DNA from 4 places in the Paenibacillus sp. Marseille-P2973 genome. Region 4 is predicted to be linked to each of the others. Evidence: a T-box and tRNA genes for the amino acid it is inferred to sense, from the RefSeq annotation. Region 4 holds a T-box; the other regions hold tRNA genes.
What was found. The T-box of region 4 lies ahead of leuS (leucine--tRNA ligase). A T-box ahead of a tRNA ligase gene usually reads a tRNA of that ligase, here a tRNA-Leu.
Positions count from the first base shown of each region.

Region 1 (5,379 bases), 180 kb from region 4:
TTTCCCTCTAAGTAAAGTACGGCGTGCCCGCCTATAGAGACTCTGTCTGCAAGATTTTCGCAATAGAGAACTCCGCCCCGCTTGGATAGTTGTCTGGCGAGCAGCTTGTTCTTTCCGAGCTTTTCCGACCAGTAAGGAATGAGTGTGCAGTGTACGGAACCCGTTACGGGATCTTCATTAACTCCGGCATGGGGAGCGAAAAATCTTGAAACAAAATCACTGCTGCTTCCCTTGGCGGTAATGACCAGCCCGAAGGATTGCGGCAGCTTTTTTATTAGCTCGAAGTCGGGTACAAACTGTTCGATCTTTTCCTCCGCAGCAAGCACGGCATAGTAACGAGTTCCCACCTGATTCCGGGTTGCGTACAATTCAATCGGCGCTGCTCCCAAAATTTCCTCGATCAAAGGGAAGGAGTCGATCTTTTCCGAAATTCGGGCAGGAAAGTTTAATTCAAAGAGGTCCTCCTTTTTTACGACGTTCAGTATACCGCTCAACGTATGGAAATTCATCTCCATCAGACCGGGATTGACATAATGGTGAACCACATAAGCGCTTGCCAATGTCGCATGTCCGCAAAGATCCATTTCAAGCTCAGGCGTAAACCATTTCAAGTCAAAATACCCGTCACGAGGCACGACAAAGGCGGTTTCCGACAAGTTATTCTCGTAGGCAATGCTTTGCATGAACGAAGTATCAGGGAACTCGTCCACAACGCATACACCAGCCGGATTACCCTTAAATATTTGATCCGTAAATGCATCCACCACATAGTACTTCATTATTGTTCTCCTCCAATTCTGCAGCTTTTAATAAAACAGCATAAAACATATTTTCAAAATAGAACAGAGGAAATTACCCGCTGCATAAAGGTCCTGATTCTCGGGAAACTTACGGGATGTAGTCACTAATTCAGGAGGTGCCTTCCTTTGAAAAAGAGTTTGACCGCAATGCTCGTTACAGCATTGATTTCCGCAGTGCTGGTTCTGCCCGCTTCGGCTTATGGAAACAATACGAACGTCCGCGATATGAATAATAACAACACGACCGGGGGCAATTATTCGACGAATAATGTCCGGGCTCACGCGGTGAACGGCAACAATAACGGCTCTAATTGGGGATGGCTCGGTCTGATCGGCTTGCTCGGTCTTGCCGGTATGCGGAGAAGAGAAACCGACCGTTCTTAGGAGTCCATACTTGGTAATGACACATCGAACAAAAAGGCTTCCAATATGGAAGCCTTTTGTTTTGACGCCAGGAGCCGGTCGGCATTACTTGTATTCCTTCTCGGTTTCTTCGTAGGCGATCAACGTGATTTTTTCCCCGGTCATACGCTTAAGGGATTCTTCCGCCTCTTTGATAATGGCAACCGCCTCGGCGCCCTTATCCAGCGGGGCTACCTTGTATTTATCCGTTGAAATTTCCATCGCATTTCCCTCCATTTAAGGATAAAGCTTAGTCTATCCTCTTAAGGATAAAGCTTAGTCTATCCTCAGGCGGTTAGTTTCATGATAATAAAAAGAGTTGAATCTAAATGAATTTCCGTATATAATCATACCTACGGGAATTTTTCTCGGTCACCTTTGCCGGGGTGGCGGAATTGGCAGACGCACAGGACTTAAAATCCTGCGGTAGGTGACTACCGTACCGGTTCGATCCCGGTCCTCGGCATCAATGAAAAGTTAAAGGTCGCAAGACTGCGCGAAAGCGCCGTTTTGCGGCCTTTTTCTTTTTTTATCGCGTCTGACATCTACTAACGTGGTAAAATGCTGTTGTAATCTTAATTGATACGTGAATTTATTTTCAATAACAGCCGGGGAGGAGACTTGATGATGTTCGGAAACGATTGGGACGAGGTGCTTAAGGAAGAATTGGGCAAGCCCTATTTTAAAGAGCTGATGAACTGGCTTGACGGGGAATATGAGGAGCACACAGTATATCCGCCTAGGGAGTTTTTATTCCAGGCGCTGAAGCTGACAAGCTATGAAGATACGAAGGCGGTTGTTTTGGGACAGGATCCATACCACGGACCGGGTCAGGCGCATGGGCTCAGCTTTTCCGTACTGCCGGGAGTCCGGATTCCTCCGTCGCTCCGCAATATGTATAAGGAGTTGGCGACCGATCTCGATTGCCCGGCCCCGACAACGGGAACGTTGACGCCATGGGCGCAGCAGGGAGTGCTGCTGCTGAATACGGTGCTGACGGTGCGGGACGGACAGCCCGGTTCGCACCAGGGAAAAGGTTGGGAGAGATTTACGGATGCCGTGATCGAAGCATTGAACCGCCGCGAACGGCCGGTTGTGTTTGTGCTATGGGGGAGCCATGCCCAGAAAAAAGGGCAGATGATCGATACGACCCGGCATGAAATTATAACTTCGGCACATCCCAGCCCGCTGGCGGCAAGAAGAGGCTTCTTCGGAAGCCGTCCGTTTTCACGAATGAATACTTTTTTGGAACAGCAGGGGGAAGCACCCATCGATTGGTCGGCGAATATGACGGAGGATTAAAAATATTAATAGGACCAAGGTCTCGTTTTTGGCTAAAAAGGTTACTGAAAATATCCTAAAAACCGATATAAAACGCATAGGCCCGGAAAGGAAGGTTTTCCGGCAAAGATGGAATTAAAGGAGAGAAATGAATGACTGCTAAGAGGAAGATGACAGGTTGGCTCCTGGCGATGGTACTGCTGCTTACCGCAGCATTTCCAAGCGGCGCGTTTGCGGCAACCGGCGATGTAGTGTCGATTGACATCGAGGGTTCGGGAACAACGGTTGAACTTACGGTAGGCAAGACAAAACAGCTTAAAGCATGGGGAACAACCGAAGGCTCCACCGTAAAGAAAGATTTGACGAATGCGGTAAGCTGGTCATCGAGTGACAGCGAAATCGTTAAAGTAACGAATGGATTTTTGACACCGTTAAAAGCGGGGACGGTAACGATCTGGGCGGATCACGCACAAGGCCCTAAGTCCAGCATTCAAGTCACTGCAAAAGATTCCTACAAGGAATTAACGCTCGAATATTCCCAAAAAGGGAAATACAAGCTGGGGACCAGCGATAAAAACCTGACCGTAAAAGCGCTGGCCGCGATCGAAGGCTCTGTCGGCGCTACGAAGGACGTAACCGCGGATACGGACTGGTCCAGTTCCAACTCCGGCGTCCTGACCATTGAGAAAGGGCAAATCACCCTTGTAGGCGAAGGAACGGCGACCATTACCGCGAAATATTCGGGCCTTACGGCGACTTACAAAGCTACCGTTAGCTCGCCTTATTCCGAATTGACACTGAAATATCTCGTTAAAGGCAGCGATGACGTAGTTAAGGAACTGCCTGCCGAGGATATCGAGCTGGTCGTTGGCGACAGCGAAGCTACGTTGAAGGCGGAATCCACGTTGGCCAGCGACAGCACCTCCAAGTCGGACGTGAGCGATAAAGCGAATTGGACTTCATCCGATACGGCGGTTGCTACGGTCGAGAAGGGTAAAATCAAGGCACTGACCGTTGGTAAAACAACGATCACCGTCGATTATCTCGGCGTAAAAGCTCAAACCGACGTGTATGTTCGTACACCTTTTGAAGCTATTCTGCTTGATCCTTCCGGCGATCAGTCGATGTTCATCGGCGAGACGCTGGAAGTTGACGCTGAAGTTAGAAGCGGCGTGAACGAATCGGTTATCGTGAGTTCGGATGCGACCTGGACTTCCTCCAATCCGCTTGTGGCTACAGTCTCCGGCGGGGACATTTCCGCCAAGACGGCTGGAACAACAACGATTAAGGTAAGTTATAAAGGGATCAGCAAGTCCTTCAAAGTTACCGTGAACCCGACGATCACCAAGTTGGCTATTGAGAAGAAGGAACTGGATCTCTTTAAGGGCGAATCGATCAGTTTGCCGAAAGTAACGGCAACGAAGCTGGATGAAGAAGAAGTGGATTTCAGCAAGGAAGTAAAATGGACGTCAAGCAATGAAGAAGTTGCCAAAATCAAAGACGGCAAGATCGTTGCGGAAGATAAAGGCACGGTAACCTTGACCGCGAAGCTGCCGGAGACGGGAGTAACCTCGCCGGCGCAAATCCGCAGTACGGAAATTACAGTAACGCTTACCGTAAAGGAAAAGGTGCTGGCGCTGATCACGGAAGACGAGAAGCTTAGCATCGTTATCGGAGAAGAAACGAAGCTTCCTGAAGTGAACGTTGTTTGGGAAGACGGAGAAGAAGCTAGCGTATCCGATTCTATCGAATGGAGTGTCTCGGGTTCCAACGCCGTCATCAAAACGACGACTACCGGAAAAGTGATTAAAGGACTGACCAAAGGTACGGCTTCCCTGAAAGGAACGTACTCTAACAAGACGATCAGCATTCCAGTTACGATCGAACAAAAGATCGTCAAGGTCGTCGTTGATCCGGTCAATATTACATTGAATGTAAAGAAGACCAAGGCAATTAAAGTAACCGGATTCTATAAAGACGGCAAAACCGTGAATCTGTCAAGCAAAGTAGGATGGGAATCTTCCGATCCGGAGGTAGCGACAATCTCTTCGACTTCCGTTAAAGCTGTGGCGGAAGGTACCGCGACGCTTAAAGGCTCTTACCAGGGGTATGACGTAAGCGTGAAGGTCAGCGTAGTACCGAAGCTGATGAAGCTTACCGTGGATGAGAAGAGTTTGAAACTGGCGCCAGGCTCCGCTAAAACGGTAGTTGTGACGGCGGAGTATGACAACGGCAAGAAGTCCTCCGTAACAGGAAGTGCTTCTTGGACAAGCTCGAAGCCTTCCGTGGCCAAAGTCACGGCTGGCAAAATCGAAGCGGTTGCCAAAGGCAGCGCTACAATTAAAGGCGTGTATGACGGGAAGACGGTTACGGTTCGAGTAACGGTCAAATAGATTTCAAGTTACGGCAGCTTGCCTTCCAATATGAAGGCGGGCTGTCTTTTTATTTGCCATCTATGACTGTAAGGCAGCGGCTTGCCTGTGCTATAGTATAAAAAAGGGATTTTAGGAAGAGGAAGAGGAATTAAATCATCTATGATTAGACGTAAAAGTTTTTGGCGGACACGTATTTTAACTGGAATTTGCACGGTTGTTATTTGGTCTTTGTTATCCGGATGTGCTTTAAATCTGGGGGATTTTTCAGTTCAAGGGGGCAATGGTTCGTCTCCTGTGTCCTCATCGTCCGGGAACAAGCTGCGCGTCATTTTTCTGGATGTCGGCCAAGGCGCATCACAACTGCTGATCAGCCCTTCGGGACGGACGATGCTGGTGGATGCAGGCAATAACAACATGGAGCAGCAAATGCTGGATTACTTAAGGCAGTTTGGTGTTGATCGGATCGATATCATGGTGGGCACGCATCCTGACGCGGACCATATCGGCGGGTTGGATGCCGT
Region 1 is NZ_JAGQEH010000001.1:231,335-236,713, reverse strand. It holds gene KB559_RS01175 (PhzF family phenazine biosynthesis protein) at 1-779, opposite strand, end outside; gene KB559_RS01170 (WGxxGxxG family protein) at 927-1,184, shown strand; gene KB559_RS01165 (hypothetical protein) at 1,269-1,424, opposite strand; tRNA gene KB559_RS01160 (tRNA-Leu) at 1,583-1,668, shown strand; gene KB559_RS01155 (uracil-DNA glycosylase) at 1,830-2,504, shown strand; gene KB559_RS01150 (Ig-like domain-containing protein) at 2,654-4,876, shown strand; gene KB559_RS01145 (ComEC/Rec2 family competence protein) at 5,153-5,379, shown strand, end outside.
Region 1: it encodes a tRNA-Leu, which carries the amino acid that the T-box ahead of leuS (leucine--tRNA ligase) is inferred to sense. The anticodon was not compared.

Region 2 (5,379 bases), on a different contig from region 4:
CACGTTCCGGCGCCATTATTGAAGCAGGCTTCCAACTGGGTAGCCGTACCGATGTTGATCGTGATTTTGTTATATCCCGCATATTCTGAGGCTGGAATCGGTACGCCCGGAGCCGTCGTCCATGTTCCTCCTGCCGGACGATAATGAATATACGGTGTCGTAAAGCCTTGTTTATAATAGATCGTCACATTATTGCCTGCTGCCGTCGTAACAAGCGCTGCTGCACTGAACGCCGACAAGTTGCCCGCCGCATCGTAAGCCTTCACCGTATAGGAGTAAGACGTACTTGCCGCTAGCCCCGTATCCGTATAAGAAGTTGTAGCCGTAGTTCCAACCTTGACCCCATTTCTGTAAACTTCATAGCCTGTGACGGCGACATTGTCACTCGACGCGCTCCATGTAATTGTTGCTGAAGAAGACGAAGATGCAGTAGCGCTCACGTTCTGCGGCACGCTCGGCGCCTCCGTGTCCGGTGCTCCCGTCTTAACCGTTGCCGGTGGCGAGCTGGCTGCGGACTTGTTACCCGCCGCATCATAAGCCTTTACCGTATAGGAGTATGTCGTATTTACCGACAGGCCGCTATCGATATAAGAAGTGCCGTTCGCCGTTCCGACCTTGACGCCGTCCCGGTACACTTCATAGCCGGTAACCCCGACATTGTCGCTCGATGCCGTCCAGGTCAGCTTCACGCTAGTGGAGCTCTGAACGGTTGCCGTGACATTACCCGGAACTGTCGGAGCTGTCGTGTCCGATTGCGCCTTCGCGTATATTTTGGAGGAGTTGGCCCCGATGCTTACCGTAATCTGCTTGCCCGTCACACCTCCGGAGGCCACGGTTACCGTGTCGGAAGTATTGAGCTGATTCACCAGCACAGTACCGACCGCAAGCGTGCTTTCGACGCGAAGCGGGATCGTCACCGTCTGTGTACCGCTGGAAGCGTTACTGAAGACGGAAATGACCTCTTGACCCGTGTTGGCACCACTATCCATGCGGCGGGAGAAGGCGTACAGATTCTGAGCCGACCACATTTCACGCTGGGTGCCTTTGCGCAGAGCCTCGTGATTTTTGCGAATCTGATTTAGCTTCGCCACATATTTATAGGTGCTCGTATTTTCGTTGAAATAGTCTTGAATGACATTGCCGTTGGCGTCGCGCTTCACCATCGACCAACGGTTCCACGTATCGGCGATGCCTCCGGTAATAATGGAGCCGTTGCCGTTACCCTTGTTCTGCTCGGTGCCTTGGAAGACGACAGGTACGCCGCGCACCGTGAAGATAAAGGTCAGCGCGTTTTGCAATTTTTCGACGCTTCCTCCCGCTTCGGTCAAGAACCGGTTACGGTCGTGGTTGTCGATAAACGTTACCATATGATTGGCGTTGCCGTTATAGTATGAGTCCTGAGCCAATGTGCTCTTGATGTTGGATTCGAAAGACTGACCGTAAGCGAAGCTGTTTAGAACCGAGAAGAACAGCGGGAAGTCAAGCATTCCCCATTCTTTGTTCTGGCCTACCCAGCGCGAGACGAATTCCGCGTTGCCGTCGAAATTTTCCCCGAACGTATTCACGCCGAGCAAGTTCTGCAGTTCGCCGATGTCCGTCGGCTTGATCAGCTTCGCCGCATCCACGCGTGCTCCGTCGGCTCCCGTATAATCGAACCAGCCTTTAATCGAACTAAAGATGGCGGATTTGGCCGCAGGCACGTCGAAGTCAATATCGTCGAGTCCGGCCAAGTCGTGATTCTCGATGTAGTCCTGGGCCCATTGCGTGTAGTTGCCGTCAACGAGCGACCAGTTGATATCCCCGTTGTGGTGATACCAGGAAGGATTATTGAATGGAGCCGCCGGCTGCAGGCTCGGAATGTCATAGTAAGCTTGTGTCCCGAGCATGTAGTCACCGACATGGTTCGGCACGACGTCGATGATGACCTTGATCCCGAGCGCGTGCGCGCTGTCCACGAGTTCCTTCAGCTTTTCCTTCGTACCGAAGTATGGATTCGCGGCGTTGGGATCCTTCACGTTGTAACCGTGATAAGCCGTGTTGCGGCCGGTTCCGTTATTGTCCCGGTTCGTCATCTGCGGCTCGGCGACAGGAGAAATCCAGATTGCCGTATAGCCCATGTTGTGAATATACGGAAGCTTATCAATAACTCCCTGCCAATCCCCGCCCTTCATGTAGCGGAAATCTTCCTCGCCGTTCTCGGCATACCGGATGGCAGCTCCCGTGGCATTGTTCGACTTATCACCGTCGTGGAACCTGTCCACCATGATTTGATAGATGGTGTCGTTCTCATCCACGGTGCCAATACTTGCGGCGTGCGCTTGTTTCGGTGCAACAATGAACGCATTCACGGTAATCGACAGGAACATGATGGCGACCATAAAGATTTGAGTTAAGCGACGCTTATTAATCATCAATTTAATCCCTCCTTTGATTTATAAAGCGCTTACAAAAGGTAGTTCGTCTCTCTTCCCGTTACTCTCATCTGCCAACCTGCCACTGTTGTATGCTACTGTTTGTCCGGCTGCGAACTCCGGCTTGCCGATTTTATTCCTTTCGCGAACCTTTCGCTTCCGCTCAGCTCCTTCCAGGTTCATATAATTTCACCACAAAGGGAAACCGGTTTTCCAACAAGAAAATATCATGATTTTGCGTTGTTGTCAATATATGGATTATTAAAAGCTTTTTCCAAACTTCTCCTCTGATCTTGTCGTCCAGCGCTCCGTAAATGTCATAAATATCTTGATCCGTCGAGACATTTCCTTCAAAAAAAGAGGCAACTCACCTGCCCGTTCTTGCGGAAGAAAAACAAAAAAACTCCAGATTTCTCTGGAGTTTAGCATGTTATGTATGGTGCGGTCGAGAGGATTCGAACCTCCACGGGGGTTAGCCCACACGGACCTGAACCGTGCGCGTCTGCCAATTCCGCCACGACCGCATGTTGTCTGACTTGCAGGAAAGTGTTTTCCGCAGCGACAAGATATAATATACCACGCCGGTTATTTCGAGTCAACAGAAATTTAGTTCAAGCACTTTTAATCTCATGGGAATCGGGTTAAAATAGGAACACAAGTTCCCTTTAGAGATTTAATATGTATACAAAGGTGGTGTTCAAATGAAGGTTCCCGGCATGACGGAAGAAGAATTGGTGCTAATTCGAAGCGTAATTCTACTCCTAATCACCCGACGTATTTTGCAGCGTGATGCCCGTGTTTTAAAAGAATGCAGCACTTTGAGGAATCCAGAACTTTATACAGATATGATCCATATCGCAGAACAACGCGCATGTTTGATTCAGGAAGAGATTGGGGCGGAGCTCCAACAACTCGGAATCACATTAATCGGACTACACCAGGACGATCAAGGGGTTGAAGCCGAATATCTCTGCAGAGAATATCGTGGTCACATGAAAATATCGTGGCAGGCTCTCCAGAGGGAAACTTCTTTCCGGATCCGAGCCTATTTAGGAAGCGCTGGGGTTCCTCTTCCAATGTGATCAACAAGTCGTCGTTCTGATCGTAAAAAAAACACCCCTACAGACCAATATTTTCATCTGCAGGGGCACCTTGAACGGGTAATTTTTATATTTTCATTACGGTTTCCTTGGGTAAACACATTAGTATCTTGCCACGGCGCTAGTTAATCGGAGTTTCCCCCAAGGCTTCCTGAACCCGGATCACGCCCTGAGACAAAGCATTTCCGGCCAGTGCCGCCGAGGCGACGGCTACCGTCTCCAGAAGCTCCGCTTCGGACGCTCCTTTGGATTTGGCTTCAGAGGCGTGATAATACGTGCACACTTCATTGTTGGTGGACAACGCAATGCCTAGGGCAATGAGTTGCTTCGTCTTTGCATCCAGCACTCCGTCGCCAAAGCTTTCTCCGGTAAAGGCATGGTAAGCCTCCGTCGCACCGGGAACCGCTTCTCCGTAATGACTGATCTGATCTTTATAAGCCTTGATTTTGTCGTTGACGAGTGACATAAGGTATTAGCTTCCTTTCTGCAGGAGATTAACTTCCTACCTTACGTTGTCCCGCCATGCCAAAAATATGCTATTCCTCCGGCAAAACCCTCGGTTCCCGGGAAGGACGGTAGCTATAGCTCCGGTCCAGCTTGACTACATTCCGGTTCGGTCTTCGAATCAATACATGAGTTTCATCCCACGCGACGACAATGCCCCGGATATCGTTCTCGGGGATCGCGTCCCTCACAACGCGCACCTTTTCCCCGGACAGTCTATATTCATTCAACTCTTCATCGGAAATCATTGAAATCACCGCCTTATAAGAAACTTACATTCATTATCTTAACAAAAAAAGACTCCGCAGCAAACTGACGGAGTCCTTGAATATTCCATACTTTCTATCCGGCATCACTTAGTCTCATCAAGAACCGACCGACCAGCCTGCGGCTAATTGTGATACACCCTTAACGCTGAGCATGCTCCTTGCTGTCGTTCTTCTCAAACCAGAAATCAAGCACTTTCGCGGACATGACCCGTTGCTGCAAGTAAACAACCTGCTGCGGACTGAACTCCTCTTTCCAGGCAACACCGAGTTCCTCGCACAGCCCCGCGATCGTCAGCAGTTGTGACCAGGCCACGTAGCGCTTATACCAGAAGAACTGGGGATGCTCAAGCATATAGGGATAAAGGTCATCAAATTCCGTATGTTTGCAATCCAGGGCACGCTCGAAAGTCACCTTGGCTTCGGACAATTTTGAAATAAAAAATTCCGCGTTCACTACAGATTCATTCCCCATTTTGTAAGCCTCCTCTCCCTAGTAATCCTCATTATAACGAAAAAAAAGAGGCCTGCAAAGAACTGTTGCAAAATTGGAACCAATTAATTTTCATGTTTTCGTTCTAGTCCGCGAAAATGATGTCTCCGCCCTCCAGCGAAGCGATTTTAGCGAGCGACTCCAAACGCACTCCCTGCTCGCGCAACGCATTCGCACCGAGCTGGAAGCATTTTTCGACCACGATACCTGCGCCGACCAACGTTGCTCCGGAACGTTCAATGATTTTCACGAGACCTCTGGCTGCATCTCCATTAGCGATAATGTCGTCGATGAACAGAATCCGGTCATCCGGCGAAATAAATTCCCGGGAAATCAATATATCCGTCACGATGCCCTTCGTAAACGAAGGAACCCGTTCGCATAGCATGTCCGGTTCAGCGAGCAGCGTTTTTTTGCGGCGGGCAAATACCAGCGGTACCCCAAGCTCATAGGCCGTAGCAAAAGCGACGGCAATTCCTGAGGATTCTACCGTAACTACCCGGGTTACGCCGTCATCCCGGAACCGTTCCGCAAATTGTTTGCCCATTTCCATCGTCAGCGCCGGATCGACCTGGTGATTCAGCAGTGCATCCAGCTTCAATACC
Region 2 is NZ_JAGQEH010000003.1:138,234-143,612, reverse strand. It holds gene KB559_RS07490 (alpha-amylase family glycosyl hydrolase) at 1-2,411, opposite strand, end outside; tRNA gene KB559_RS07485 (tRNA-Leu) at 2,849-2,935, opposite strand; gene KB559_RS07480 (YhjD family protein) at 3,113-3,493, shown strand; gene KB559_RS07475 (carboxymuconolactone decarboxylase family protein) at 3,633-3,977, opposite strand; gene KB559_RS07470 (hypothetical protein) at 4,048-4,263, opposite strand; gene KB559_RS07465 (hypothetical protein) at 4,424-4,756, opposite strand; gene KB559_RS07460 (xanthine phosphoribosyltransferase) at 4,860-5,379, opposite strand, start outside.
Region 2: it encodes a tRNA-Leu, which carries the amino acid that the T-box ahead of leuS (leucine--tRNA ligase) is inferred to sense. The anticodon was not compared.

Region 3 (5,379 bases), on a different contig from region 4:
TTAAGGTTCTACCCGTAACCAAAGGGCCGAAATTTCGGATTATAGGCTCCAAATGTCGGGACCGGCGCTTGTCTTAAATTGAGAATGCTATAATGGTCGCGACATAATCGGTTCAGCCGGGGAGGAGAGAAACTCATGTTTGAAAAAAGTGATCGTTCGCGGGTCAAAGGCTTCTTGCGGGCGGAAGGAAAAAAGGTAGTGAACGAAGACGGCGAGGAAATCGTCCTTACAGGGTGGGGATTAGGGAACTGGCTGTTGTGCGAAGGATATATGTGGCTGTCCCACAACAGCCGGTTCGATCGCCCGCGTCGAATTGAAGCGGTGATCCGCGAGCTGGCGGGAAATGAATATGCAGAACATTTTTGGAAGCGGTTTCGTGATGATTACGTTACCCGAGAGGATATCCGGCTCATGGCTGAGCAGGGATATAATTCGGTACGCATCCCGATCGGATGGCGGGTTTTGATGGAAGACGAGCCCGGCATCCATTGGAAGGAAGATGGCTTCGAATTGATCGACCGCTGTCTGGATTGGTGTGAGGAGTTCGGAATTTACGCCTTCCTGGACTTGCACGGTGCACCCGGCGGTCAGACCGGAGCGAATATCGATGATTCGGTCGATGATTTCCCCCGGCTGCTGACCGATGAGGATAGCTGGAACAAAGGGATCGAGCTATGGAAGGAGCTTGCCCGGAGGTACCGCGACCGCTGGATCGTGGGCGGCTATGATCTGCTGAACGAGCCCGTTCGCCCGGGAATTATGGAAGGAAAGCATGAGCACTATCTCGTACGAAAATTGGTGGCTTTTTATGAGGAGGCCATCGCCGCGATCCGCGAGATCGATTCCAGGCATATGCTGTCGGTGGAGGGACATCACTGGGCCACGAATACGGCAGTATTCTATAAGCCATACGACCCTAACATGGTCATTCATTTCCACCGCTACGCTTGCATGCCAGGCAAAGAGGCCTACGACGAATATCTGGAGCTGTCCGAATCCCTAAATCAGCCGCTGTGGCTGGGAGAAACGGGGGAGAACGATCTGGAATGGTTTGCCGCCATGTATCCGTTGGCCGTGTCGCTCGGGATTGGCTATAACTTATGGCCGTGGAAAAAGATGGAGCGTCCGAACTCCCCTTACACCATAAATAAGCCTGAAGGCTGGGATGAATTCCTTGCTTATACGGAAGGCGGGCCGCGGCCGGGCTATGAACGGACCAAACAGATTCTGGACGGTTACCTCGAAAATATCAAGGTGGAGAACTGCACCGCTCATCCGGCGGTTACGGCTTCGGCCTTCCGGCTGCCCGGCTGCCGCGTACGTGGGACGGATTTCGACGAGCTTCCGGGTAAAGGAATATCCTTCAGCGGGAACCGCCAGGAAGGCAATCTTTATAAGTATCGGGCTGCTACCGGCATGGGAATAATTCCGATTTCCGACGATCCTCAAACGAAAAGGTTCGGCTTTGACAGCGGGTGGAAAAACCTCGCGCTCGAACTAACCGCGGACGAGTTCGCTACTTATAGTTTTTGCTCCATCGAACAAGATAACACGGTCACATTGGAACTGATTTGTAGAGAAGAGGCGCTGGTTACCGTATTGCAGGACGGGGTGGAGACATTTAAGGCTAAGCTGTCCCCGAGCGATGAAATATCCTCGGTGGTTATAAACGAGCTGGTTCCGGCAGCCGATGCAAAAATCACGGTGAAGGTTCAGAGCGGTATAATTGAGCTGCACTCCTTAAGGTTTTACTAAACCTGCAAAGGTAGATGAAGATAAAAATTAGTTGACTCTTTTTATTCCGCGTGATATTTTATATCTTGTCGCTGCGGAAAACATTTCCGCGGATAACGACGCCAAGCGGTCGTGGCGGAATTGGCAGACGCGCACGGTTCAGGTCCGTGTGGGCTAACCCCCGTGGAGGTTCGAGTCCTCTCGACCGCACCATATTTTAATAAACAATGGCTCGCATTCTGCTCTTAAGCAGGCTGCGAGCCTTTTTTGTGTTTTATGATTTTGGAGCATGAATGTCCGCATACACCCTCCAGCTGTTTATAAAGTGGCCGACAGCGAAGAGAAGCGAGGGAATGACGAACAGATAAGATTCCGTCCATAAACCGAGAAGCATGAAATAAAGGATCGGAAACAGGGCCATCGGAATAGGGATAGGACCTAAAGGTTTATACAGCAATGCAAATGAATTGCCGCCCGTGAAATAACGGATCCAGCAAGCGTAATAGATCAGCAGGCAGATTCCCATGAGAACAGGAATGGAATTCATGGGCTGCTCCGCGATAAGATTGCCGAACAGCAGAGGCATCGCAAAACAGGATATTTGGCCGACCCGTTCCAGAACCGTGATAATGAGAGGCGCGGGTGAAAAGGATTTGGGCATATTTTGTGGTCCGCGGAACAAAAATAGAAGATTCGGCAGCATGACCAGTAACGAGATCAGGATTCCGATGAGGTGAAGTCCCATCTTCAGCTGCTCCTTTCCATATACTACATATTCTTTAGTCATCTTATCATCATATCGAGTTTTAAAATGAGGCAAAAAAAGGAAAGTTTCCGACTTGTAATTCCATGGGATTCGGGAGCCAGTCTTTACTACGCGCATAATCGGACAGGAGATAGTCATAATAGGAAAGACGTTTGCTGGATAACTTTATGGAAAGGCGGAGGTGATACGTCGGTGACGGAATCGCTTTTTTATTTTCTGGCCTACTCGGTTAGCGGTTGGATTCTGGAAAATGTATATAGCCTGGCAACGAGGGGCGTATTCTGGAAGGAAGGATTTATGAAAGGGCCCTACAAGCCAATGTACGGTTTTGCTCCTTTACTGCTGCTTTATTTCGCTGGGGAGGATCCAAATCCGCTCCTGATGCTTGTGTTGTGTTTTGTCGTCCCGACGGCGGTTGAATATGCAAGCGGGATTCTGCTTCAAGGTCTGTTCGGACGCCAGTGGTGGGACTACTCCAATAATCGGTGGCAGCTGCAAGGGCATATTTGCCTCCGGTTTTCTCTCTACTGGGGAGTGCTGTCCCTGGGATTGATCACCTTTATACATCCTTTTATGGAAAAAGTGTATGAAGGCCTGAGTCCGGCTTGGGAAACTGCTGGTCCGTTGCTGCTGTTTCTATTTCTGGCCGATTTGGCTTGGACGAGCACGGTTCGGCGCAGGGATTGGAAGCAAAGCCTCGTTTAGAAAGAAGCTGACTATAAAAAAGGGGAGTGTTTATGAAAGACAGTAAAAAAAATTTAGTAAAACGAATCGGCTTGCTATTGTGCTTGCTGCTATTAAACCCTTTATGCGGGATTCCGAACGTTCAAGCGGACCAGTCTGTCTTAATCGCCCCACCTGCTCCATCCGCCGAACTTTCGCAAGACGGTCGTACTCAGGACCCCGTTACGAAGAAAGATTCTGAAAGACGGCTGGCGATCATTATCGATGATCTGGGCAATTCTATGGGCGGTACGGAGGAGATTCTGAATCTGCCGGTAAAAGTAACCGTCGCCGTCATGCCGTTTATGAGGTCGACCGAGCAGGATGCAAGAAGGGCGCATGAGTTGGGGCACGATGTTCTGATCCATATGCCGATGGAACCGAAGCAGGGAAAACCTGAGTGGCTCGGGCCGGGCGCGATTCTGTCGGGCATGACGGATGAAGAGGTCCGGAAGAAGGTGGAGGAAGCCATTGACAATGTTCCGTTTGCGAAAGGAATCAATAATCATATGGGCTCCAAAATAACGGGGGATGACCGGATCATGGCGGTTATTCTTCAGGTCTGTCGGGAGCGGGGCCTGTTTTTTGTCGACAGTAAAACGAATTATTGGTCGGTTACATCGCAAATCAGCGAAAAAATGGGGATGCCGCGGCTGTCCAATGATATATTCCTCGATGACGTCCACAATACGCGCCATATTGCCGGCCAACTGAATAAGATTCAGGAGCTATTGGATCAGAAAGGGAAATGTGTAGCGATCGGACATGTTGGGGTGAAGGGGGCCATAACGGCAGCGACCCTGAAGCAGTATGTTCCTGAATTTCAAGCCCGTGGAGTAAGGTTCATCGGGATTTTGGAATTGGCGAAGGAGCAAAAAGGCCCCGGAACCGAACCGGGGCGGGGAGTTACATCACCGTAAAATATTCCGCGATGCCTGCGTAAATTGCTTCAGCGATTTTCTGTTGACCGCGCGTGCTGATCAGCATGGCGCGGTCTTCGGCATTGCTGATAAATCCGGTTTCTACGATGACGGCCGGCGAATCGACATGCTTTAGCAAATAAAACGGCTTGCCCAGTTCGGGTTGGGTAAATCTTTTCAAATCATAAAGATCTTCTAATGCGTGCTGAAGGGAGCCTGCCAGCAGCGCGCTGCGCGCTTCATCCTGGTGAAGGACCACCGGCCCCCGTTTAGCTTTGTTTCTCCCCCAGTTCACATGCAGGCTCACGACGATCGAGGAGGGCACCTGCTCGCTTAGTTCTTTGCGTTGAGCCAGATCCCTTATATGCCTTGAGCGGCTGTTCAGCCAGCGGTTGTCATCGCTTAGCGCATAGTCTCCGGTCCGGTTCAGGATGGTCCTGTAGCCGTGGCTTCTCAGGATCATATATAACCGGCGGCTGATGGCTAAGTTGATGTCTTTTTCAAGAATATCGCCATAGGAGGTTCCCCCGTCAATGCCTCCGTGACCCGCATCGATCAAGATGACCGGCTCCGGAAAGGCGTGGCGGAATTCATTGTTCCCGTCTTCCGCAAACGCCATGACGGGATTCCCCGCCAAGGTCAAAGCCATGATCACGGAGGCGAAAAGGACCCCAATTGTTTTTATTTGCATTCATATCACCCTTTACGGCTTTATAATCTGCACTTTCATATCCGTCCATAGCTTGAGCCGATCATAGAAAAAACATGCATTCGTGTTCGGTGTTTATGAAGCGTGATTACGGTGCACAATACGAATAGAACTTTAGTGTCAAAAGGAGGCGGCAGCATGGCCAAGGGCGATGAACTGGTAAAATATATTACGGAGCGGGTCGTCGATTATGTCGAGACGCCCAAGGAGGTGCGGCGGGAGCGTTCGAAAGGAAGGGAACCCTGGGCAAACCGGTGGTTCGGGATGATCCCGTTCTCGATATCGCTCTGGATCGGCCAGATTCCGCGGAAGCGGAAAAAGGACAAGAGAGCTTCGCATTTGATGCAGCATACAAAAGGCAGCCGGTAGGTAAAACTACACCGGCTGCCTTTTATTATCTATTAATCCGTGTATGCGACAAATTTGCCGCTTTGTTTCAATGCGTCAAGAGCGATCCATCGCTGGGCGGTGTCAGAGCCTGTGAGCACATAAATGGCGTCTTCGCCGGAAGATTGAGACTCAGCGCT
Region 3 is NZ_JAGQEH010000003.1:186,403-191,781, forward strand. It holds gene KB559_RS07670 (glycoside hydrolase family 5 protein) at 136-1,755, shown strand; tRNA gene KB559_RS07675 (tRNA-Leu) at 1,861-1,947, shown strand; gene KB559_RS07680 (hypothetical protein) at 2,009-2,479, opposite strand; gene KB559_RS07685 (putative ABC transporter permease) at 2,693-3,205, shown strand; gene KB559_RS07690 (divergent polysaccharide deacetylase family protein) at 3,238-4,143, shown strand; gene KB559_RS07695 (N-acetylmuramoyl-L-alanine amidase family protein) at 4,130-4,792, opposite strand; gene KB559_RS07700 (YqzE family protein) at 4,991-5,221, shown strand; gene KB559_RS07705 (hypothetical protein) at 5,254-5,379, opposite strand, start outside.
Region 3: it encodes a tRNA-Leu, which carries the amino acid that the T-box ahead of leuS (leucine--tRNA ligase) is inferred to sense. The anticodon was not compared.

Region 4 (5,379 bases):
TCAACCTGAACACCCCTATCTTAAAAGAATCTGATTCGGATAGGTCATGAAGATCCATTCAAGATGCATACATATATAAAAGGTTGTTCAAAAACAAGGTTACGCACGGAAGGGGGAACCGGGATGAAAGTTGCTTTCATCGGAACAGGATCGATGGGAAGCTTGCTGATTGAAGCTTTCCTGCGTTCCGGTGCGTTGCACCCGAATTACATCTGCGCCAGCAATCGCTCCCGACAAAAGGCGGACGCGCTGGCCAACAGGCATCCCGGACTTCGCGTTACAGGCAGCAATGCCGAAGCCGCGAACGGGAGCCAAATCGTATTTCTTTGTGTTAAACCGCTTGATTATCCAGCCGTCATTGAGGAGCTTTCCGGAGTTCTCGATGAGCGGCAAATCGTCGTGTCCATAACAAGCCCTGTGCAAATCAGCATGCTGGAGGAACGTCTTTCGTCCAAAATCGCAAAAATCATTCCCAGCATCACCCACTCGGCTCTTTCCGGAGCCTCTTTATGCATCTACGGAAGCCGGATTCTGCCGGAGGACCGCCTCCTGCTGGAGCAGCTAATGTCCTCCATCAGCATCCCGGTCTCCATCCGGGAGACGGAAACCCGCATCGCTTCGGATATCGCCAGCTGCGGCCCGGCGTTTATCGCCTTCTTTCTGCAGCAGTGGGCGGAAGCCGCTTCGCGGCAGACCGGAATCGGTCGAGCCGAAGCGCTTCGGCTCGGGGCCGAAATGCTTCACGGCACCGGTAAGCTGCTGACCGAAGGAGGCTTCACGCCGGAACAGCTGCAGCGCCGCGTAGCCGTGCCCGGCGGAGTAACCGCCGAAGGCATTGCCGTGCTGCAAAACGGCCTCGAGCACGTCTTTACCGGTCTGATTGAAACGACACACCGGAAATACGACGAGGACCTTGGCAAGCTGAACCATCTCTTCGGACTGCAGCCGGTCCCGGACGCTGACGCCGTGGAACCTGATTAACCTACGACGATATTCACCAGTTTTCCAGGGACGGCGATCACTTTGCGGATCGTCTTCCCTTCTACCGCCTGCTTCACGTTCGGAAGGCTCAAGCTATGCTCTTGCATGGCTGCCTGATCCAGGTCCTTGGAAATCTTCGCCCGGTCGACGATTTTGCCGTTGACCTGGACGACGATTTCAACTTCCGCGTCCACCGTCCATGCTTCGTCAAAAGCAGGCCAAGGCTCATACGACACGGTTTCCTGATGGCCAAGCCGTTCCCACAGCTCTTCCGCCAAGTGCGGTGCTAGAGGTGACAACATTTGAACGAAGTTCTCGGCAGCCGCTTTTGGAACGGCGTCGGCTTTGTAAGCTTCGTTAATGAAGATCATCAGTTGGCTGATCGCGGTATTGAAGCGCAATGCTTCAAAATCCTCAGTTACCTTTTTGATGGTTTTGTGCCATGTCCGCTTGAACTCCTCGCTTCCGTCTCCGTCCACGATCTTACTGCTCAAACTGCCGTCTTCGGCCACGAACAAGCGCCAGATCCGGGACAAGAAACGATGCGTTCCTTCTACGCCGTTTGCATTCCAAGGCTTCGTAGCTTCCAGCGGTCCCATGAACATTTCGTACATCCGCAAGGTGTCCGCGCCGAATTCGTTGACGATTTCATCCGGATTGATGACATTGCCGCGGGATTTACTCATCTTCTCGTTATTCGTTCCGAGAATCATTCCCTGGTTGACCAGCTTGTGGAACGGTTCTTTCGTCGAAACTACGCCCAGGTCGTACAGCACCTTATGCCAGAAGCGGGCGTAAAGCAAGTGAAGTACCGCATGCTCGGCACCGCCGATATAGAGATCGACCGGCAGCCATTCCTGCTGCTTCTCTTTGGAGCACAGCTCTTTATCGTTATGCGGATCGATATACCGCAAGTAGTACCAGCAGCTTCCCGCCCATTGCGGCATCGTGTTCGTTTCGCGGCGGGCCGGCAGTCCGGTTTCCGGATCGGTCGTGTTGACCCATTCGGTCACGTTCGCCAGCGGCGACTCACCCGTACCGGACGGCTTGATCGCGTCCACATCGGGCAGAAGCAAAGGAAGCTGATCCTCAGGCACCGGCTTCATCGTGCCGTCTTCCAGATGCAGAATAGGAATCGGTTCGCCCCAATAACGCTGGCGGCTAAACAGCCAGTCGCGCAGACGGTAAGTCACTTTGCCTTTCCCCTTGCCGCTCTCCTCCAACCAGGCGATCATTTTCTTGATCGCTTCTTCGTTGCGAAGTCCGTTAAGGAAGTCGGAATTGACGTGTGGTCCGTCTCCGGCATAAGCTTCCTTGGCTAGATCGCCGCCTTCAACCACTTCAATGATCGGAAGATCGAATTGCTTCGCGAACTCATAGTCCCGCTCATCATGGCCCGGTACGGCCATAATTGCGCCTGTACCGTAACCGGCCAGCACATAATCCGCAATCCAGATCGGCAGTTTCGCGCCATTTACCGGATTCACCGCATAGGCACCCGTGAATACGCCGGTCTTTTCTTTGGCCAGATCCGTACGTTCCAAATCACTCTTGCGTGCAGCCTGGTCTTGATAAGCCTTAATGGCTTCGCTTTGAGCCGACGTAGTAATCTGTACCACAAGCTCATGCTCGGGAGCGAGCACCGCATAGCTGGCGCCGAACAGCGTATCCGGACGGGTCGTAAATACGGTCAGCGATTCTTCATGGCCGTCAATGGCGAATACAACCTCCGCCCCTTCGGACTTGCCAATCCAGTTGCGCTGCATATCCTTGATGCTTTCGGACCAGTCGAGCTCCTCCAGATCTTCCAGCAAGCGCTCTGCGTATTCCGTAATTTTCAGCACCCATTGGCGCATCGGCTTGCGAATTACCGGATGGCCGCCGCGTTCGCTCTTGCCGTCGATAACTTCTTCGTTCGCCAGCACCGTACCGAGCGCAGGGCACCAGTTCACCGGTACTTCCGCAACATAAGCGAGGCCTTTTTTATAAAGCTGGATAAAAATCCATTGGGTCCATTTATAGTAATCCGGATCCGTCGTGCTGATCTCCCGGTCCCAGTCATACGAGAAGCCGAGCGATTTGATTTGGCGCCGGAAATTGTTAATGTTCTTGACCGTAATGTCACGCGGATGCTCGCCTGTATCCAGAGCATGCTGCTCCGCCGGCAAACCGAAAGCGTCCCAGCCCATCGGATGGAGTACATTGAAGCCGCGCATCCGTTTGAAACGGGATACGATATCCGTTGCCGTATAACCTTCAGGATGACCTACATGAAGGCCTGCACCCGAAGGGTAAGGAAACATATCGAGCGCGTAAAACTTAGGTTTTCCCGCATCCTCCCGGGTTTTGAAGGTTTGATTGTTGTCCCAGAATGCTTGCCATTTCGGCTCAATGCTCTGGGCTTGGTAAACGTCATGATGCACGTTTTTGTCAGCCATGGTTTGAGTCCTCCCTAGAAATCTTGTTCATTTATTTCACCTGAATATAAAAAAACCTCCCGATCCATAGCGTATCATCGCTAGGGACGAGAGGAAGTTTCCCGTGGTACCACCCTAGTTAGCGTCGAACATGCTTTGTCCTCCGCTCCCTTTACACCCTTAACGCGGGTACAACGACGATGTTTTGCATCGTAACTCCGAGGCGAGTTCATTTGATCTCTCCAACCGGCTTGCACCAAAGCACCGGCTCTCTGGATGGTGAAATTCAAACTAATAATCCTCTTCAAAGTTTACAAATATCCAATTGAATCACCAACCATTATATAAAAATGAACCGGCTGAGTCAATGGGGAGTCAAGAAATGCCGCAGCGAATCAATTAACGCTTCACTTTTAGCGCGTCCTTGATTTGCGGAATCGATAAACCGTCCGCCTTCATCTGCTTGATCCGGAGAATAAGCTCTACCGTACTCTCTCTGGGATATCTTCGCGTCAGGTTTTCCTCCGCCTGTTCAAACGGCAGCATGCCTTCTTCCGTGTAAAATTTCAGCGTGCTGTACCTTGCTCCGGTCAGCCGCGTCAGTTCGCCGATCGATACGTATTCGGAAGCCAGAATCGCTTCCATGGAACGTTGTCTGGACATGAGCGTGCTCCTTTATGCCAGGTGTTTCGGAAGCAGGCGTACCCCATGGATGGGCACTCTTCCGTAAACTGCGTGCGGAATCGCTTCGTAGACCAGATTATCAATTTTGAGGTTCGGAACCTGGCCTCTGCTCAATACTTTGACCCGGTGTCCTTTGGACTCAAGCCGTGTCAGTACATCCCTCAGCCTTGCTTCAGGACCGGGGAGCATCGCCTCCGTATCAATGAATATCGCCTGCGAGCGCTCGAGAATCGGGAACAGGAAGTTTACTCCGCTGCCTGCCTGTGTCGATACGGCCCGCTTCTTGAATTGCAGGAGCTGCTTAACGGCGATTTCGAAGCCACGGCGGATCCGGAGAGGATACAGAGTCTTGGCCAGAGGCCGGCTTTGCATCAGGCTGACCATTTTACGAGTGACCTGATCCAGTTCATTTCGCGAAAACAAATCATGCATACAGCCGCTCTCCCGCAGCAACCATAGCATACAGACCGACTGATCCGTCATGGTTCCATCCTCGAGGACGTCCGCACGCAAAAACTCCGTGATCCTTGCGTATTCCTCCACATGGCTGCGGTATTCATTGATAGATACACCGGCGGAATGAAAATACAAATCACAGCCGAGCAGATGCGGGATCTCCTCCAGCAGTCCCCGTTTCTCCAGCGAAGCAGCCATGCTTCGTTCAAACCGGACCAGCTTGCCGGCGGACAAGCGGGACACTTTGTGCAGCCACCAAGGTAGCTCCTGATTCAAATCTCGCTTACCTCCTGCGAGCGGCACCAATACCGTTCACCGATAGGTTCCTTCCGGCGATCCGCCTGTTGTATCCTGCTTCAAACGCATTTGAGCCACTTGATTTTGCAGCCCGCCTTCCAGATGAAGCTCCAAGATAACCGCTGCAGCCATACAACGGAGCGCCACTTTTTTCGCCATCGTCAACTCAAGACTTCGCTGGGCATTCAACGCAACCATCGCAAAGCTCTCAGCCAATTTCAAATCCGCTATCCGCCATCTCCCCGATCCTTAAGAATAGACGTTTCATACCTGGTTAAGCTTATTTGCCCGTTACCTACACCATATATCATCATGCTTTTTGTAACTTTTACTTACTACTTATCACTTATTACTTATTACTTACTATATACGTGATTTCCTCCAAAATGTCAATGGATGCGAGCAGTCGCCATACAACTAGCTGTATTTCCCATGTCATTTAAAAAGGCTGCCCCGAAGCCAGGGCAACCTTTGCATTACATCCTTGCGATTATTGAAAATCTTTAACATTCATAACAAGCTTTCAATGCTGCTTCGCCCTAAA
Region 4 is NZ_JAGQEH010000001.1:414,241-419,619, forward strand. It holds gene KB559_RS01940 (ComEA family DNA-binding protein) at 1-4, opposite strand, end outside; gene comER (late competence protein ComER) at 124-981, shown strand; gene leuS (leucine--tRNA ligase) at 978-3,419, opposite strand; T-box leader at 3,499-3,715, opposite strand; gene KB559_RS01955 (helix-turn-helix domain-containing protein) at 3,798-4,061, opposite strand; gene KB559_RS01960 (hypothetical protein) at 4,074-4,814, opposite strand; gene KB559_RS01965 (hypothetical protein) at 4,851-5,057, opposite strand; partial or broken gene KB559_RS01970 (S-layer homology domain-containing protein) at 5,375-5,379, opposite strand, start outside.